2 regions of the Gorillibacterium sp. CAU 1737 genome follow, and region 1 is predicted to be linked to the other one. Evidence: riboswitches for the same ligand, from Rfam matches in the RefSeq annotation. Region 1 holds a riboswitch; the other holds the start of a gene.
What was found. A riboswitch is a leader RNA that binds a small molecule or an ion and turns the genes downstream of it on or off. The one in region 1 is predicted to bind cyclic di-AMP.

Region 1 (7,736 bases):
AGGCGATGGCGGCGCTCATCTTGGCGAACAGTGCTCGCGAGCTGGATGTGGAAGTCACGATGTTCTTTGCCTTTTGGGGGTTGTTTCTCGTGCGAGATCCCGAAAAACTGACGGATGAGGACAAGACGATCTATGAAAAGCTGCTCGGGCACATGACACCGAAAGGACCGGACGACCTTCCGTTATCCCGGATGAACTATGCCGGCTTCGGTAAGAAGATGCTCCTCACCATGATGGAGGACGACGATGCGCCTCCGTTGTCTGCTTTTCTAAAGGGAGCCCGAAAGAAGAACGTCAAGTTCTATGCCTGCAAGCTTTCTGTCGAGGTCATGGGATTTCAGCAGGAGGAATTCATCCCGGAGCTGGAGATCGTGGAAGCCAAGACCTATCTGAAAGAGGCACTTGAAGCGGATATGCAGCTCTTTATCTAATCGGTCAAGGACCGCCGCTCTCCCTCGCGCATATCCTGTTTTGACATGGGCGAATGGAGGGATGGGATGTGTTGGGGTGTTGCCTTAGCCGTACGGATAAGAGCCGTCGTGAGCTGGAGCACTATTTCGCGCCGTACCGGGAACAGACACTTGGAAATCACGCACGGTTCCAAACCCCATACGGGGTTCGGCGAATTCTCTATGCCGATTGGGCGGCCAGCGGGCGCTTGTACGGCCCCATTGAGCGGAAGCTGCAGACGGAATTCATGCCATATGCGGCCAATACCCACAGTGAGGCGACCTATACGGGAGCTTTGATGACGACAGCCTACCGGGAAGCGAAAGCGCGCATCAAGCAGCATATTCATGCGGGGGAGGACGACCTGCTGCTCTTTTGCGGCAACGGCATGACCGCTGCGGTCGCAAAGCTTCAACGATTACTCGGTATCAAGCTCCCTTCCGGATTTCGCGGAGCCGTTGACGTTGCACCTGAACAGCGGCCGGTCGTTTTTGTTACGCATATGGAGCATCACTCAAATCAAATCTCGTGGAAGGAATGCCTGGCGGATGTCATCGTGCTGGAACCGGATGAGAACGGCCTGGCCAGCTCAGAGAACCTCGAGGCGGAGCTGGTTCGCTTTGCTGATCGCCCATTGAAGCTGGGAGCGTTCACGGCTTGCTCGAACGTGACAGGGGTTATGCCGAAGCTAGGGGCTTTGGCAAAAGTCATGCACCGCCACGGGGGGATGGTTTTTGCCGATTGGACGGCCTTCGCTCCCTATGCCGAGCTCGATATGCACCCCGACGATCCCGAGGAAGGCTTGGATGCCGTCTATTTCTCCCCTCATAAATTCCTAGGAGGCCCCGGTGCCAGCGGGGTGCTTGCCGTTCATGCCCGACTGGTAAACGGAGAGATCCCGGATCTCCCCGGAGGAGGGACGGTGCTGTGGACGGACCGTTGGGGCGGGGTAACGTATTTGGAGGAGAAGGAAGAGCGAGAGGATGGGGGAACACCCGGCTTCTTGCAGGCTGCCAAGGCCGCGTTCGCCATCTCGCTCAAGGAAGAAATGGGCATAAGTGAGCTGTGTGAGCGGGAGGGACAGCTAACCGAACTGCTGCTGAACGGACTCGACACCTTGCCGGGGATCCACATTCTGGACAGCGCGCTTCAGGAAAGGCTTCCTATCGTCTCCTTTCTCTGCCGGGATCTGCATTATCCATTGGTCGTTCGCCTGCTTAATGATCGGTATGGTATCCAATCCCGCGGAGGCTGTTCCTGCGCAGGGACGTATGGGCATTTTTTGTTTGGCCTCTCCCCGGAAGAATCCGAACGAATCCGCCGGAAGGTAGAGAGCGGACACCTGTTGGAAAAGCCGGGCTGGGTTCGGCTGTCTCTTCACCCGATCGTATCGGACGAAGAGGTACACGCACTCTTGCGCGCCATGCGCGAGATCGTTCACTATGCTCCGCTGTGGAAAACAGACTATCGCTACGACCCCGTTCAGAACGATTATGTGCACAAAGGACAATGGAATCGAACAACGAAGCGAAACTGGTTCTCTCTGTAGCGAGGGCCAGTTTCGCTTCGTTTCTATTATTTACCGGATCAACCGGCACTCTAGCTGTGATAGAATAGAAACGGTCATGCCACACCCAAATCAGGCCGAAGCTCTTGACCAGAGCGCGGGGGACCCCATTCTTGGGGTGAAGCTGCGCCGATGCGCAGCCGGGATTTTCTCTTTTTCCCGAACCCGTCAGCTAACCTCGCAGGCCGCCAAAAGGAGAGTGTCTTTCTTTGAATACTCGCAAAACTATTTTTACCCGTCGTCTGATGACCACCGCTCTCGCCGGCAGCCTTCTTGCCGCGCCTTTGCTCGCCTCTGGTACGGCTGATGCCGCTTCCGCTTACCGCGTGAAAGCGAATGATACCCTTTGGAGAATTTCCGTGAATCAAGGCGTAACGCTGAACTCCCTGATTCAAGCCAATAGCTGGATCAAGAACCCCAATATCATCTGGGAGGGCATGGTGATCACCATCCCGACCAAGACGACCACCAGCACCCCGTCGAAGACCCCTTCGACTCCGGTGACTTCGACCCCGTCCGCACCATCCACAGGGACGTCGGCAACCGATGATACCGCTACGGCTTATGCCAAACAGGTAGCCTCCATCGTCAATCAGGAGCGTGCGGCAGCGGGACTGAGCCCGCTCACCTTCGATTCGGCCCTGTCCAAGATGGCCGTCGACAAGGCGAAAGACATGATCGTGAACAACTACTTCAGCCATACGTCGCCGACCTACGGTTCTCCATTTGATATGATGACCCGTTATGGCATTCCGCATTCCTATGCCGGTGAAAACATCGCCAAGGGCCAACGGACGCCGCAGGAGGTCATGACCGCCTGGATGAACAGCGCAGGACATAAGGCGAACATTCTCAATGCGAACTACAAAAAAATCGGCGTCGGCTATTACAATGGCGCTTGGGTACAAGAGTTTACGGACTGATCTATAGAATTTCGTTCGAAACGGAAGAAGCCTCCTACCAAGAATGATTCTTGGAGCGGAGGCTTCTTTTCGTTTCTGTATGCAGTTGGATGAAATCATACAGGTGAGGACGGAACAGCCTTACAGCGCATTCGGAAGGGGCCGCTTGGCTGCCTCCAGCGAGAGGAAGGCCGTCGCGAGAGAAAGCAGGCTGACCAGGAACCCGTAGGTGTACAGGGAGTGGACGCCGGTCATGAACTGGGCCGCACCGGTGAGCAGGCTGCCCATAACCGTAACACCAACCGCCGTTCCGATGTTCCGTGAGAACATCATGAGGGAGGTGGAAATCCCTTTTTGATCCCCGTCAACAAACTGTTGGGAGCCAATGATGGTGACGGTGACGAGAATCCCGAACGCCATCCCTTGAATGAACAGGGCGGTTAGGCTGTACAAGTAGCTGCTTCCGGCTGACAGGTAAAACAGCTGGACACCGGACAGAACGAGGAGGACGTTGCCGATGATCAAGAGGCGGGAGTACCCGTAGCGGAGGATGAGCTTACCAGCGGGTACGGACATGAGCATCCAACCAGCCGATTGCGCAAGCAAGGCTACACCGCTCACAAAAGTGGAGTACCCTTGCTCCTGCAGGAAGGTCGGAGCATAGCTCGCGGTGCCAAACAATGCTGCATTCGACAGGAAGGCGTTGATGTTCATCCGCCGGATCGGTCGGCTGCGGAAAAGGGCAAGCGGGACGATGGGCGAGCTTTGCCGCCGTTCATAAGCAATGAAGACAGCGAGCAGGGCAACACCGGCCAATACGAGCCACCAGGCCTGCTTCTCAAAAGCGGTGGCGGCCAGCGTCAGGCTTACGCCTAAGGTGAAGAGCACGGCTCCTCCGTAGTCCACCGAGGCTGGCTTTGGCTCGTATTCTTCCTTGTAAGCCCTCAGGAAGAAGAGGGACAGCAGGCATATCGGGATGTTGATGTAGAAAATCCAGCGCCACGAGGCATACTCCGTGAATAAGGCGCCGAATAGAGGGGCGATAACCGCGGAGATGCCCCACATGGCGGAGAAGAGCGCCTGGATTTTTCCCCGTTCCTCGATGGGATACAAGTCTCCGGCGATAATCGCAGGAAAGGGGTTCATGATCCCAGCTCCGATACCCTGAACCGCGCGGAACAAAATGAGCTGCATCATGGTTTGAGACAGTCCGCAGAGCAGAGAGCCGATGAGGAATACGATGATGCCGGCAGCCAGGATGGTTTTGCGTCCGTATAAGTCTGAGATCCGTCCGGCGATGGGGGTAAGCACCGTTGAGAAGATCATATAGGAAGCGAATGCCCAGGCGTAGAGCGAATAACCGCCTAAATCCTTGACAATGATGGGCATGGTGGTGTTGATGATGGTGGTGTCCATGGAAGCGACCAGCATGGCGAGCACGATGCTGACAAGCACCTGCATTCGGTTTTGCGGTCGATTGAGCGTGGCTGGCATGAAATTCCGTCCTTTCCGGGAATGATGAAATCAAAGCATTTTCCGATTATAGCGCGTTTCCTTCGGGAAGAACAAGGGAAAGCTTTCAACGTCTCCTTCAAGCGGGTTTCATTTGAGCGAAGCGGCAGTGAAATGCTATACTAATCCCGAGTCATCTACACGTCTTTAAAAGGAACAGGAGGTACATCCCCTATGAGCGATCATCACGAACCAGAAGCCGGTAGCCGTTTGGAACAGGCAACCTTCGCGGGAGGATGTTTCTGGTGCATGATTAGCCCGTTTGAAGAGCGTCCCGGCATCATTTCCGTGGTCTCCGGCTACACGGGTGGTCATAAGGAGAATCCCACGTATAAGGAAGTATGCTCGGGAACGACGGGGCATACGGAAGCGGTTCAAATCACGTTTGATCCTGAGATTTTTCCCTATTCCGAGCTGGTGGAGGTATTCTGGCAGCAGATTGACCCGACCGATGCGGAAGGTCAATTCTGCGATCGCGGCGAATCGTACCGGACGGCCATCTTCACGTACAGCGACGAGCAGCGTGATTTGGCAGAGGTTTCGAAGAAGCGCCTGAATGAAAGCGGCCGCTTCAGTCACCCCATCGTCACCCCCATCGTTCCGGCGATGCCTTTCTATCCGGCAGAGGAATATCACCAGGACTTCCATAAGAAGAACCCGGAGCACTACAAGCAATACCGCAAGGGATCCGGTCGAGATCGGTACCTGGAGCAAGCATGGGGAGGGGAGAACCATTAAAGAGAGCTCTGAAGACTTGAAAAAGCGCCTAACTCCCCTTCAATATGAGGTGACCCAAAACAGCGCGACGGAAGCCCCCTTCCAGAACGAGTTCTTCGACCATCACGAAGAAGGCTTGTACGTGGATATCGTCTCGGGAAAGCCGCTGTTCACCTCGCTCGATAAGTACGACTCCGGCTGCGGCTGGCCCAGCTTCACCAAACCGGTGGAGGAGGAAGTTGTCAAGGAGAAGGCTGACCACAGCCACTTCATGGTCCGCACCGAAGTGCGCAGCACGGAAGCGGACTCTCACCTCGGCCACGTGTTCCCGGATGGACCCGCCGATAAGGGCGGCTTGCGCTATTGCATCAACTCCGCCGCTCTTCGGTTTATCCCGAAGGACAAGCTGGAGGAAGAAGGCTACAGCGAGTACCGGACGTTGTTTTCGTAAGGCTCTGTCCGGCTGATTAGAAAGAGGTTTTGGCCGCTGTAGTTAACGCCATAAAATACCAGTAAAAAAGGGCTTGTCAAACAACCGGGGAACGTGATATATTATTCCTCGGTTGTTCGACAGCCAAGCGGACAACGATAAGCGCAGCAACGCGCAAAATATGCGGTCATGGCGGAATTGGCAGACGCGCTAGATTCAGGTTCTAGTGTCAGCAATGACGTGGAGGTTCAAGTCCTCTTGACCGCACTACTTTCAGAAAACAGACTTTTCGTGGCAATCGGCCATAGAGAAGTCTGTTTTCTTTTTTCGTAATTTCACAATCCAGCATCTCATCGAAACCGACTTGTTTTCCAGCGTTTCTACACACAATCTTAACTCCATTTGCCATTCCTTAATCCCGTGCTTATATCGAGGGTGCTAAGCTTTGTAGCGTAGCAAAAACTTCACCGGGAAAAGGAAGGGAAAACGTCATGGACGATATTTTGCGAGGTATGGGGTTGCTGTGCATCATCATGGTGACCTTGCACGCGGCAAAGAAGATCATGGCTCATCTGGAGGCAGTCCGGGCATCGAAAGGGTCGGAAAATTACGAAGACAATGCCGTGTACAAAGCAGCTTGCGTGTTTGCTGCAGGTGGGTCGGAAGAAGAATTGAAACACATGCTGGCGGACAGCTATCAATTCGACTCTACGAAAGCGGAGCAGATCCTTCTGTTATCTAATTCAGGACGAGTGGATCGAGACCATGCTTATGCAATTTTCATTAAGGCCGTTAACGATGTGTTGGGGGAGGAAGTTTACCGCTTAACTCAATCCTGACGTTTCTCCACTGTTCCAGGCGGCAGTCTTCAGTTTGGTAAACTAGTAGCATGGTAGCACAGTTGCTTGAGAGGCTTCGAAATCCGTGATTAAATGTAGGAATGGCAGAGCGTGCCCAGCGGGTTGGAGGCACGAGAACGATTGCGGAGAGTAGGCTGTGCGGTAGAGATGAAAAAAACAGGTTTGGATTTACTCGTCATCATGGCGGGGGCTTTCGCCTTTGCGCTCGGCATCAACGTCTTTGTCATTCCTCACGAATTTGGCGAGGGCGGCGTAGTCGGCATTACGATTATTTTGTATTATCTGCTGGAATGGCCGCCGGGCTGGACCAGCCTGGTTATCAATATGCTGCTGCTTGCAGCGGGGTTTCGCTTTCTGTCCAAGCGGACGATTGCCTATACTGTGGCTGCCGTCTCGTTCCATTCCCTCTTTCTTCATCTCACCGAAGGGTGGCGGATCGTGGCCAACGATTTAATGGTCAATGCCATCTTCGGCGGAGCCATCATCGGACTGGGCATTGGGCTCATCGTTCGGGTCGGAGGAACGACGGCCGGAACGGTTATCATCGCCAAGTTCCTCAACAAATTCTGGGATTGGAACATCAGCTACGCCCTGTTGTTTTGCGACGTGTTGGTTGCATTGTGCTCCTACTTTATTATCGGGCCGGAACGGCTGATGTTCACCCTCATCATGCTGGTTGTGGCCACGAAGGTAATGGAGCTCGTCATTGCGGGACTAAATCCGACGAAGGCGGTAACCATCATCTCCAAAGAGCAGGACCGCATCGCAGACCAGGTAAACAAGCTGATGGATCGAGGCGTGACGGTGTTGAGCGGTCAGGGGTATTACACGAAAACCTCGATGGGCGTTCTCTATATCGTGGTCAACAAACAGGAGATCGCGATGCTGAAGAAAATCGTCAAAGCCACCGATCGCGAGGCGTTCCTCACGATTCACGACCTGCAGGATGTCTTTGGCAAAGGGTTTGTGGATATTCAAAATTCATAACGGGTCAAACCGCTTTGCTCACTTGTATAGGAATAAGAAGGCTCGCAGTTGCATTATGCAATTGCGAGCCTTTTGTTTACACTTTTGAACCGATTAGTTGCCAAAGTCAACGGTTTCTCTAAACTTCTCCCAAGCAGGCAGGCGCATCATCATCGCCTTCGCAGAAGTGGTAGCGACTTGGATGTCCAACCCTTGTGTTTTGATGATGAGCTTAACGAAAGATTGCAATTTCTCTGAATACGATTGCATGGTTCCATCGGGACGAGAGCAATGACGGCAGTAATCCTTTTTTTCATCCTCCATCGCGTAAT
Region 2 (7,736 bases), 220 kb from region 1:
CACCTGCGTGGTCACGGGGCTGGAGCCCGTCACGATGTGATGCTTCTTGTGGCTGAAGTGGCCGACCATCTGCCGGCCGCCGCTCGTCGGATCATCCGCTTTGCTGAAGGCGGAGAGCATCAGCTCCTGCAAGGTCATCCCGGCCGCGAGCACGAACCCGTAGTCGCGATAATAGGGCAAAAAGTAATCTTTATGCGGCTCCAAGGCCATCGCTGCTGCAACCTGGCAAGCCTCTTGCCCGATCCCCGAGACGAAAAAGGCAACCTTCCCCGTCCGTTGAAGCAGCAGTACCATTTCATCGAATTTGCGCGCTTGCACCATCAGCTCGTACATCTGTACAGCCTTCTCGTCGGAAATTCCCAAGCTGCGATGCTTTGTCAGTTGACCGATCGTCATGGGAGACTGCCTCCTTATCCCCCCGCTCTAGTCGAAAAGGCAAGGCTTCTGCCTCATTCCGGCTGCGGGTTGGAATGAACTTTTATTACCTGGTCCTAATACTTGACCCTATAGGATACTATAGCACAGTCCGCCTGCCCGATGCACACTTTTTGACCCGTTTGGGCGTGCTTGTTGTGGACTTTTTTTGAAGAGCAGAAAATGTCCGTTAAAACCCGTGATCGCGCAAAAAGCAATCGAGCCTTATAACGGAAAGAGAAATCCCCGTCGTAAGGCTCGATGAACGTTACATGTTGATCGCGTTGCCATCCACCGCGAGCATCGCTTCTGCCAGCGCCTCCGACAGCGTCGGGTGCGGGTGGATCGCCTGCCCGGCTTCCCAGGCGGTGGCGTTGAGGAAGCTCGCGAGCGAGGCTTCCCCGATTAGCTCGGTCACATGGCCGCCGACCATGTGCACGCCGAGCAGATCGTTCGTAGCCGCGTCAGTTACAACCTTCACGAAGCCGGCGGTCTCCCCTTGAACGAGCGCTTTGCCAAGCGCCTTGAAGGGGAACTTGCCGACCTTGATCGTGCGGCCCGCGTCCTTCGCCTCCTGCTCGGTCAAGCCGAGACTTGCCACCTGCAGGCGTGTGTATACGGCGCGCGGAACCTCTTCCACGCGGAACGGATGAGCCTCCATGCCCGCGATGCGCTCCACGGCTGCAATCGCCTGATGAGCAGCCGCGTGGGCGAGTTGCATGCGACCGTTGACATCGCCTACGGCGTAGATGTGGTTTTCGGCTGTCTGCATGTATTCATTCGTGCGAATGAAGCCGCGGTCCACCACGATATCGGTGTTCTCCAAGCCGATTCCTTCGGTGTTCGCCACTCGGCCTACCGCCACAATGGCGAGCTCGGCCGACAGCTCCGCAATCCCGGATGCCTGTTCGGCGCTGAGCTTCACGCCCTCGCCGTCCGCTTGGACGGATTCCGGCAGCACCCGAGCACCGGTCAGCACCTTGACGCCGTCCTTCTTGAACCGGCGCGCCAGTTCGACGGACACGTCTTTGTCCTCCATGGGAAGGAGGCGATCGGCGAACTCGACGATCGTCACCTCAGACCCCATGTCGCTTAACAGCGACGCGAATTCCGAGCCGATGACGCCGCCGCCGATGATGATCACCGACTTGGGCACCTCCTGAAGCTCCAGCGCTTCATCACTCGTCAAGATCCGCTTGCCATCGGGAACGAGTCCCGGCAGCGAGCGGGGCCGGGAGCCGGTTGCGAGAATGAGGTGCTCAGGCACGAGCGTCTCGGTTTCGCCACCCGCAAGCTCTACGGCAACGCTGCCCGCGCGCGGGGAAAAGATCGACGGTCCGATCAACCGGCCCATGCCGGAATAGACGTCGATCTTGTTCTTCTTCATCAAAAACTGCACGCCCTTGTGCAGTTGCTCTACGATTCGATTCTTGCGTTCTTGGACCTTGCCCATGTTGATCTGAAAGCCTTCGGCCTCAATGCCAAACTCGGCTGCTTCCCGAAACTCGGCGTAGACCTCGGCACTGCGGAGCATCGCCTTCGTGGGAATGCACCCTCGGTGCAAGCAGGTTCCCCCGAGCTTCTCCTTTTCCACCAGGGCTACGGTCTTGCCGAGCTGAGCAGCCCGAATGGCAGCCGTGTAGCCTCCGATTCCTCCGCCCAGTACGACAACTTCATAGGGTTTGGACAACGCGATCCCCTCCATTACGGCAATTCATACGTCCCTCATTGTACCCGTTTGTTCCACCGAATGACAATCCAAAATGAAAACGGACCTTCTCAGGAAGAGAAGACCCGTTTGGCCGTAAAATAACGATTGCCCCAATACCCGGATGTAAGCGGGGTAATTTGAACCCCTTTTGAGTTGGTGGCGGAGATGAATTTCCCATTTCCCAGGTAGATACCCACGTGGCTGGCCGGCGCCTTTTGGCTGTCCGAGAAAAAGACGAGATCCCCCGGAGTGGGCGCAAAAACAGACGTTCCCGTGCTTTGCCGCATGCCGTCCGCCGTACGCGGAACCGATACCTTTTGCTGATTGAGCAGGAATTGGACAAAGCCGGAGCAATCAAATCCACTCGTGGTATTTCCGCCCCACATATAAGGAATACCCAGGTACTTCTGCGAGTTGGTCACGAGGATCGTCGCCGGGCTTACCGCTTTGAGAACAGGCGAATGGTCTTTGCCATCCGAACTGACGATAACGAGCTGGGTCTTGGAGTCCCAGTCCACTTCCGTTCCAAAGGATTCGGAGATAAACCGCAGGGGCACATAAGTGCGATTGTCCGACAAAATGGCGCTCGTATCGAGCGTGATCCCTTTTCCATTCAGTTCCGCGCGGTTGGATCCCGTCTGCAGGACGACCGTACGCCCATTTCCCGAGATCGTCACCTTCACTTGTTTTCCAACCGGGGTCGAAGAAACGGAATACCCCAGCTTTTCCGCCACCATCCGCACCGGAATTTGAGTCCGGCTGTTATCATCCACAAACGGTTGGGCGTCGGGGAAGGAAAGGAGGCTGTCGTTCAATTGGACCTTGACGGGTAAGGCAGCCGCTTCAGTCGAAGTGGCAAAAAGAGCACCGGAAACGAAAACAGCAGACGTTAGCAACAGACTCTTGATGATCGGTTTCAGCTTCTGTTCCTCCTAATGCCTCCGAGGTTAGTTGACGGATTCGGGAAGAGGTCCCTCCCTAGCCAGCCGATTACCCGGCCTGACATTCACCCCACTAACCCATGTTTCTCGCTGAACAAGCAAGAAACGCAGGTTACGCCGTTGGCACTCGCTCCCGAGGTCTTGCTTAGAAGTTCCCCGATCGATATACCCGGCAAATACATCCCCCGTACCGGCCAAACAGAACCGGATTCGGCTATTGGTTTCTTTTTCTATCCTACGGTACCATGCGGAATCGGCTCAGACAATGGCAAATCATGGTCATTTCCGCAAAATAGGAAGAACCTCCTACTCCCATAGAACGGCAATTTCTCACGAATTCTACACGCAAAAAAACCGCCGGATCCCTATATCCAGCGGCAAAAAGGAGAAAAAAAGGTTATGAAGCAAGCCTTGCGCTTGCATCTTGAGTATATCACTTAGTATATACAATTCGGTATAAGGAAGTTCTGGGAACAACAGCCCTGCTTGTTCATATCCCTGCAAATCCCCTCATATCTTGAGATGGAGGAGGGCTGACGATGGACAAGAACGATCCGGTCTACGAGGAAGAAGTCATTCGCCACCAGGCACGTCTGGACGTACAGGATGATTGGGACGACAAGGAGAAAAAGAAGAAGCTGCGCAAAAAGCGGAAGTTTACCTGGCTTACGATCGTCGCCTATCTCATTTTGCTCTATGTGCTTTACAAGGCCGCGCAAACATTTGCGGGTTTTTCCTTTTAAGACGGAACCCTTAGACCCTTGAATTAACCAAATCAAATAAAAGCCTCCATCTCCCTTGCGAGAGTTGGAGGCTTGTTTGCTCTAGGGCTCAATGATCGGGTTTCACCCCGCGTAGTTAGCTAAGCAACCCTTTCTCGTAGGCATCCGAAAAAGCTTTGTAGAGCGAAAAAGGAATGTAGCGCAAATCGGGCATCTCGTTTTCATAATAAGGCCCAAGATGGAAGGAACTTTCCACCGATACATAGGAGTAGCCCTCTATGTCATAGGATAATGAATAATTACCCAGCCATGTTTCATGCTGATATACTCCCTTGATCATCGCTTGCATCTTAAAAGGTTCCTTCGTCTCAGTTTCTTTGCCCTCTTCATCAGAGGGCTGAATGAACCCCTCAATTCGACTATGGTAGACGAATGCCTCCTGGTCGCCATATATGATTTTTCGCAGGAAAACTCTTTCGGTGTTTGCAGGAAGCTCTTCCAGCTGATAGTCTTCAGCAGGATCTTCAGTTTCGATGAGCTCATCCGTAAACGTACCCTGCACATACCAGGATTCCGATACCTGCGGCTTGAAGATGTCAACCCGGTTTTGCTTTCCGTCCCATTTGACATGACAGTTGAGGGCTTCCCCGACGAAAGCGAGCGGGACCATCGTGCTGTTATGAATGGTTTGGGCCGGTACGTCCAGGGTGACATTCTTGTTAACAGCGTTCTCGGCAAATTCCTTGGACGGCTCCGCTTGTATTGTTGCTTTCGTGGAATCCAACTGCAGTTTTATCGTTTTGTCCCCTACGTACTTGTCAAACGAGTCATCTTTCTTGGTAGCTGTGATCGCTTTTGTTTTTCCGTCGTACTGTACCGTTGCACCAAGCGCTTCAAAGATGGCTCGCATGGGCACCAGGGTTCGCCCCTTGAGTACAACCGGCTGCTGTTGGCTGAAATTCAATTGGACCCCGTCGATGTACACGACCGGACTTTGCTGGGCGGCGGCCGATGCCTTCAGTGCAATTGGTGCTTGCACCACCAGCAGGGTAGCCGCCAATAAGGCGGTTAAAGCAGTTTTCTTTCTCTTGATCATCATTTCCCTCTTTTCTCATGATGTTGGGCATCCAGGCGCGGTTTCCTGCAAGCCGACATAAGGAATTCGACGCAGTCTGCTGGTATCCTGCATTTTCCATTATCGCTGTGAACTATTTTATTTATCACTGAATCACGAGACCCATGAATCACTGAAGAGGCGTCTGTTTCATCAAAAAAGAGCTGTCGCTCTTCGGCTTAAAAAAGCCAAAAGAACGGCAGCTCTCTCCTGTATGCTTAACTCCTGATAAACTTGGGCTCTCCCGTGAAGATCGCCAATTGCTCGGCCTCTCCCTTATAGAGACGAAGCAATTCTTCGCTTCCTTGTTCGGTTGCTACTTGGTATTCTGCTTCCGTGATTGGAATGGCCCACAGCACGTTTACACGCTCCCCATCCAACTCAGGCAGCTCCGGCGAGGGAGTTCCAACGGCCAGAGTACCGTTTAGGAGTAGGACATAAGGGAAGCCTGGAACCTCTGCGCACGAGAGGGTATGACCGTGACCGAGCCAGGTCAACAGCCCCCACGGAAGTCCGGTTTGGGCGGACAAGTAGCCGAGGACGGGCTTTTCATCCGCCAAGGCGCCTATGCGCGCAGCGAAAGCGAGCTCAATGCGGCGGGAGTCGTCCCCCTCTTCCCCGAGGTATTGCTCCACCTTCGGCTGCGGGATGAGGCTTACGCCAAGGGTAAAGGCATACAGCACTTCCTCCTTGTGTGCCGTAATCATCGCCTTCGGCGGGAAATGCCCGCCGTCAATCGCGTAATACTTCTCATGCGGTCCACCTAAGAAGCTTTCCAGGACTGCAAGGTACTGTTGCTGCGCCTGTCCCCACCTTTCCGGGGTGAAGGTCTCCCAAAAACGACGGCTCCGTTCTACCCGTTCTACCAGGACCGGTTCCGCCTCCTTCAGCGGCCAGGCGAAGGGACCGGCCTCGTTGCTGAATAGGGCATACCCGTGAAAGCCTCCTTCCCCGGACCAACCTGGGATGACTGCGAGCAGCGAGCCGTTCTCCAGCAGCGCTGCCGCATCGCCCTCTTTAAACCAGACGATCTCCAGAGTGTCTGGTTCCGGAGGCTTTCGGCCGTCTGGATGATCGCAGTAAGCCGCAGGCATCATCGGAGGCCTGCCTTGCTGCATCGCCTCAAAATCCGGAGCGGCCGGTGCCGCTTGTTTGTTGCATACCCAGCAGGATCGAACCGTCGCATCCTCCCGGCCGGGGAACGCCCACAAGTAAAAGTAAACGCATTCCTCGGTTTCTTCGACGAAAGCCTGAATCTCGCTCACTGGAGACCAGCTTTCGATAAGGATTTTTGGCTCTTGCAAGGGTTCGGCCATGTTTCGATTTTCCTCCCTATTCTCGTATTTATCGTTTATCGTCTATCGTTTCTAGGGGAAACTCACGACGAAATGCCTCGGATTTACTTCAACGGCAGCTTCACGAGCACCTCATACGTATGTCCCTCTTTCAAGTCCGTAAGGAGGCCGTCCTCCACAAGCACGCCGTCTACATACACTTCGGCGGTGGAGACTCCCGGCTGACGCTTGATCGCGATCCGAAGCTCTGCGCTGCGGAATCGACGCGTAAGGGAAGCTTCGTTCCATTCCGCCGGCAGCTGCGGCCGAATGGCCAATCCCTGCGGTGTTCCCTGAACACCGAATAGTCCGTCGATCAGGCAGCGGTACACCCATGGCACTGTGCCGGTATTGAACAGATGGCTCGAACGCCCGGCTGTGTGCGGGAACTGCCGATACGCGCCTCGATAGTAGTTCGGAATGAAGATCGGCAACTGCCCCCGCCGCAGGATGTCTTCCTCGTTCGGGCCGGGAATCATTTTGCGCAAAAGCCGATAGGCGCTCTCCTTCTCACCGACCTGATAGAGGGCGTAGATATAAAATGCAGCAGCATGATTATAGACTGCGCCGTTCTCCGCAGTGCCCGGGTGCTTTTGCGTCACCCGTCCAACGTCCTCTCGCATGGCGGTATAGGAAGGGGCCAGCTTTTCGACCCCGTAAGGCGTTTCAAGCTGCTCCTCGACCGAACGGATCAGCCGTTGCTGCTTCTCTTCATCCGCCGCTCCGCAGAGCAGCGCCCAGCTTTGAGGATTGATGAAGATGCGGCCTTCCTTGTCCTCCTTAACCCCGAAGACCACCTGATCATCCGTTATGCCCCGTGCATACCAATCGCCGTCCCACAGGTACCGGTTCACCGTTTCGTTGGTTTCGTCTGCCTGCTGCCTGAACTCGGCCGCGACCACCGCATGACCCGCTTCCTCGCAGATGTCAGCCCATACCCGGAAGGCGTACGCCGACGCCATTGTGAGCCAGCCGGATACGCCGATGCCCTTGTAGCCGACCATGTTCATTGGATCGCACCAGTCTCCCTGGTCGATGTAGTTGAGTCCGCGCTCGTCGCGAGTCCGCATGAGCCACTGCATCGCCCGGTTGATATGCTCCAGCACGGTGACGGATTCCGCCGAATCGGCAAAAGGAATCTCGTCCATCAGGATCGAGGTATCGCCTGTCTCATCCAGATAGGTGCTCAAGCAGATCGGCACCCACACGCAATGGTCCGAATGAGGCACCTGATTGATGTACTTCAATTCCGCATCGGGATGCAAAATGATTCCGTCCGGCATTTCGCCAGATGCCTTTTGCTGCCGGAGAGCCGTTCGGAAGGCGGCCCGGGCTATACTTGGTTCTATGTAACTCATGCCCATGTTATCCTGCAGATAGTTGCGGGTCTGCGGGTCCGTGGTCAGCCGATTGGTCTTGCCGTGGTAGTCCATCTGGCGGGGAAGCCAATGGTTGACGAAGTTATCCAGCCCTGGATCGGGTGTCTGGATGTCCAAGCAG

Region 2: another riboswitch for cyclic di-AMP. It lies ahead of AAFN83_RS03180 (C40 family peptidase); the one in region 1 lies ahead of AAFN83_RS04200 (CAP domain-containing protein).

The regions. Positions count from the first base shown of each region.
Region 1 covers NZ_JBDQQO010000001.1:902,525-910,260, forward strand. The annotation lists gene AAFN83_RS04190 (DsrE/DsrF/DrsH-like family protein) at 1-431, shown strand, start outside; gene AAFN83_RS04195 (aminotransferase class V-fold PLP-dependent enzyme) at 500-1,999, shown strand; cyclic di-AMP (ydaO/yuaA leader) riboswitch at 2,083-2,219, shown strand; gene AAFN83_RS04200 (CAP domain-containing protein) at 2,227-2,940, shown strand; gene AAFN83_RS04205 (MDR family MFS transporter) at 3,061-4,413, opposite strand; partial or broken gene msrA (peptide-methionine (S)-S-oxide reductase MsrA) at 4,606-5,599, shown strand; tRNA gene AAFN83_RS04215 (tRNA-Leu) at 5,762-5,845, shown strand; gene AAFN83_RS04220 (hypothetical protein) at 6,070-6,417, shown strand; gene AAFN83_RS04225 (YitT family protein) at 6,586-7,425, shown strand; gene AAFN83_RS04230 (zinc ribbon domain-containing protein) at 7,519-7,736, opposite strand, start outside.
Region 2 covers NZ_JBDQQO010000001.1:680,023-687,758, reverse strand. The annotation lists gene AAFN83_RS03190 (thiamine pyrophosphate-dependent dehydrogenase E1 component subunit alpha) at 1-396, opposite strand, end outside; gene lpdA (dihydrolipoyl dehydrogenase) at 683-2,119, opposite strand; gene AAFN83_RS03180 (C40 family peptidase) at 2,194-3,021, opposite strand; cyclic di-AMP (ydaO/yuaA leader) riboswitch at 3,047-3,292, opposite strand; gene AAFN83_RS03175 (hypothetical protein) at 3,606-3,809, shown strand; gene AAFN83_RS03170 (copper amine oxidase N-terminal domain-containing protein) at 3,925-4,884, opposite strand; gene AAFN83_RS03165 (suppressor of fused domain protein) at 5,121-6,218, opposite strand; gene AAFN83_RS03160 (GH36-type glycosyl hydrolase domain-containing protein) at 6,302-7,736, opposite strand, start outside.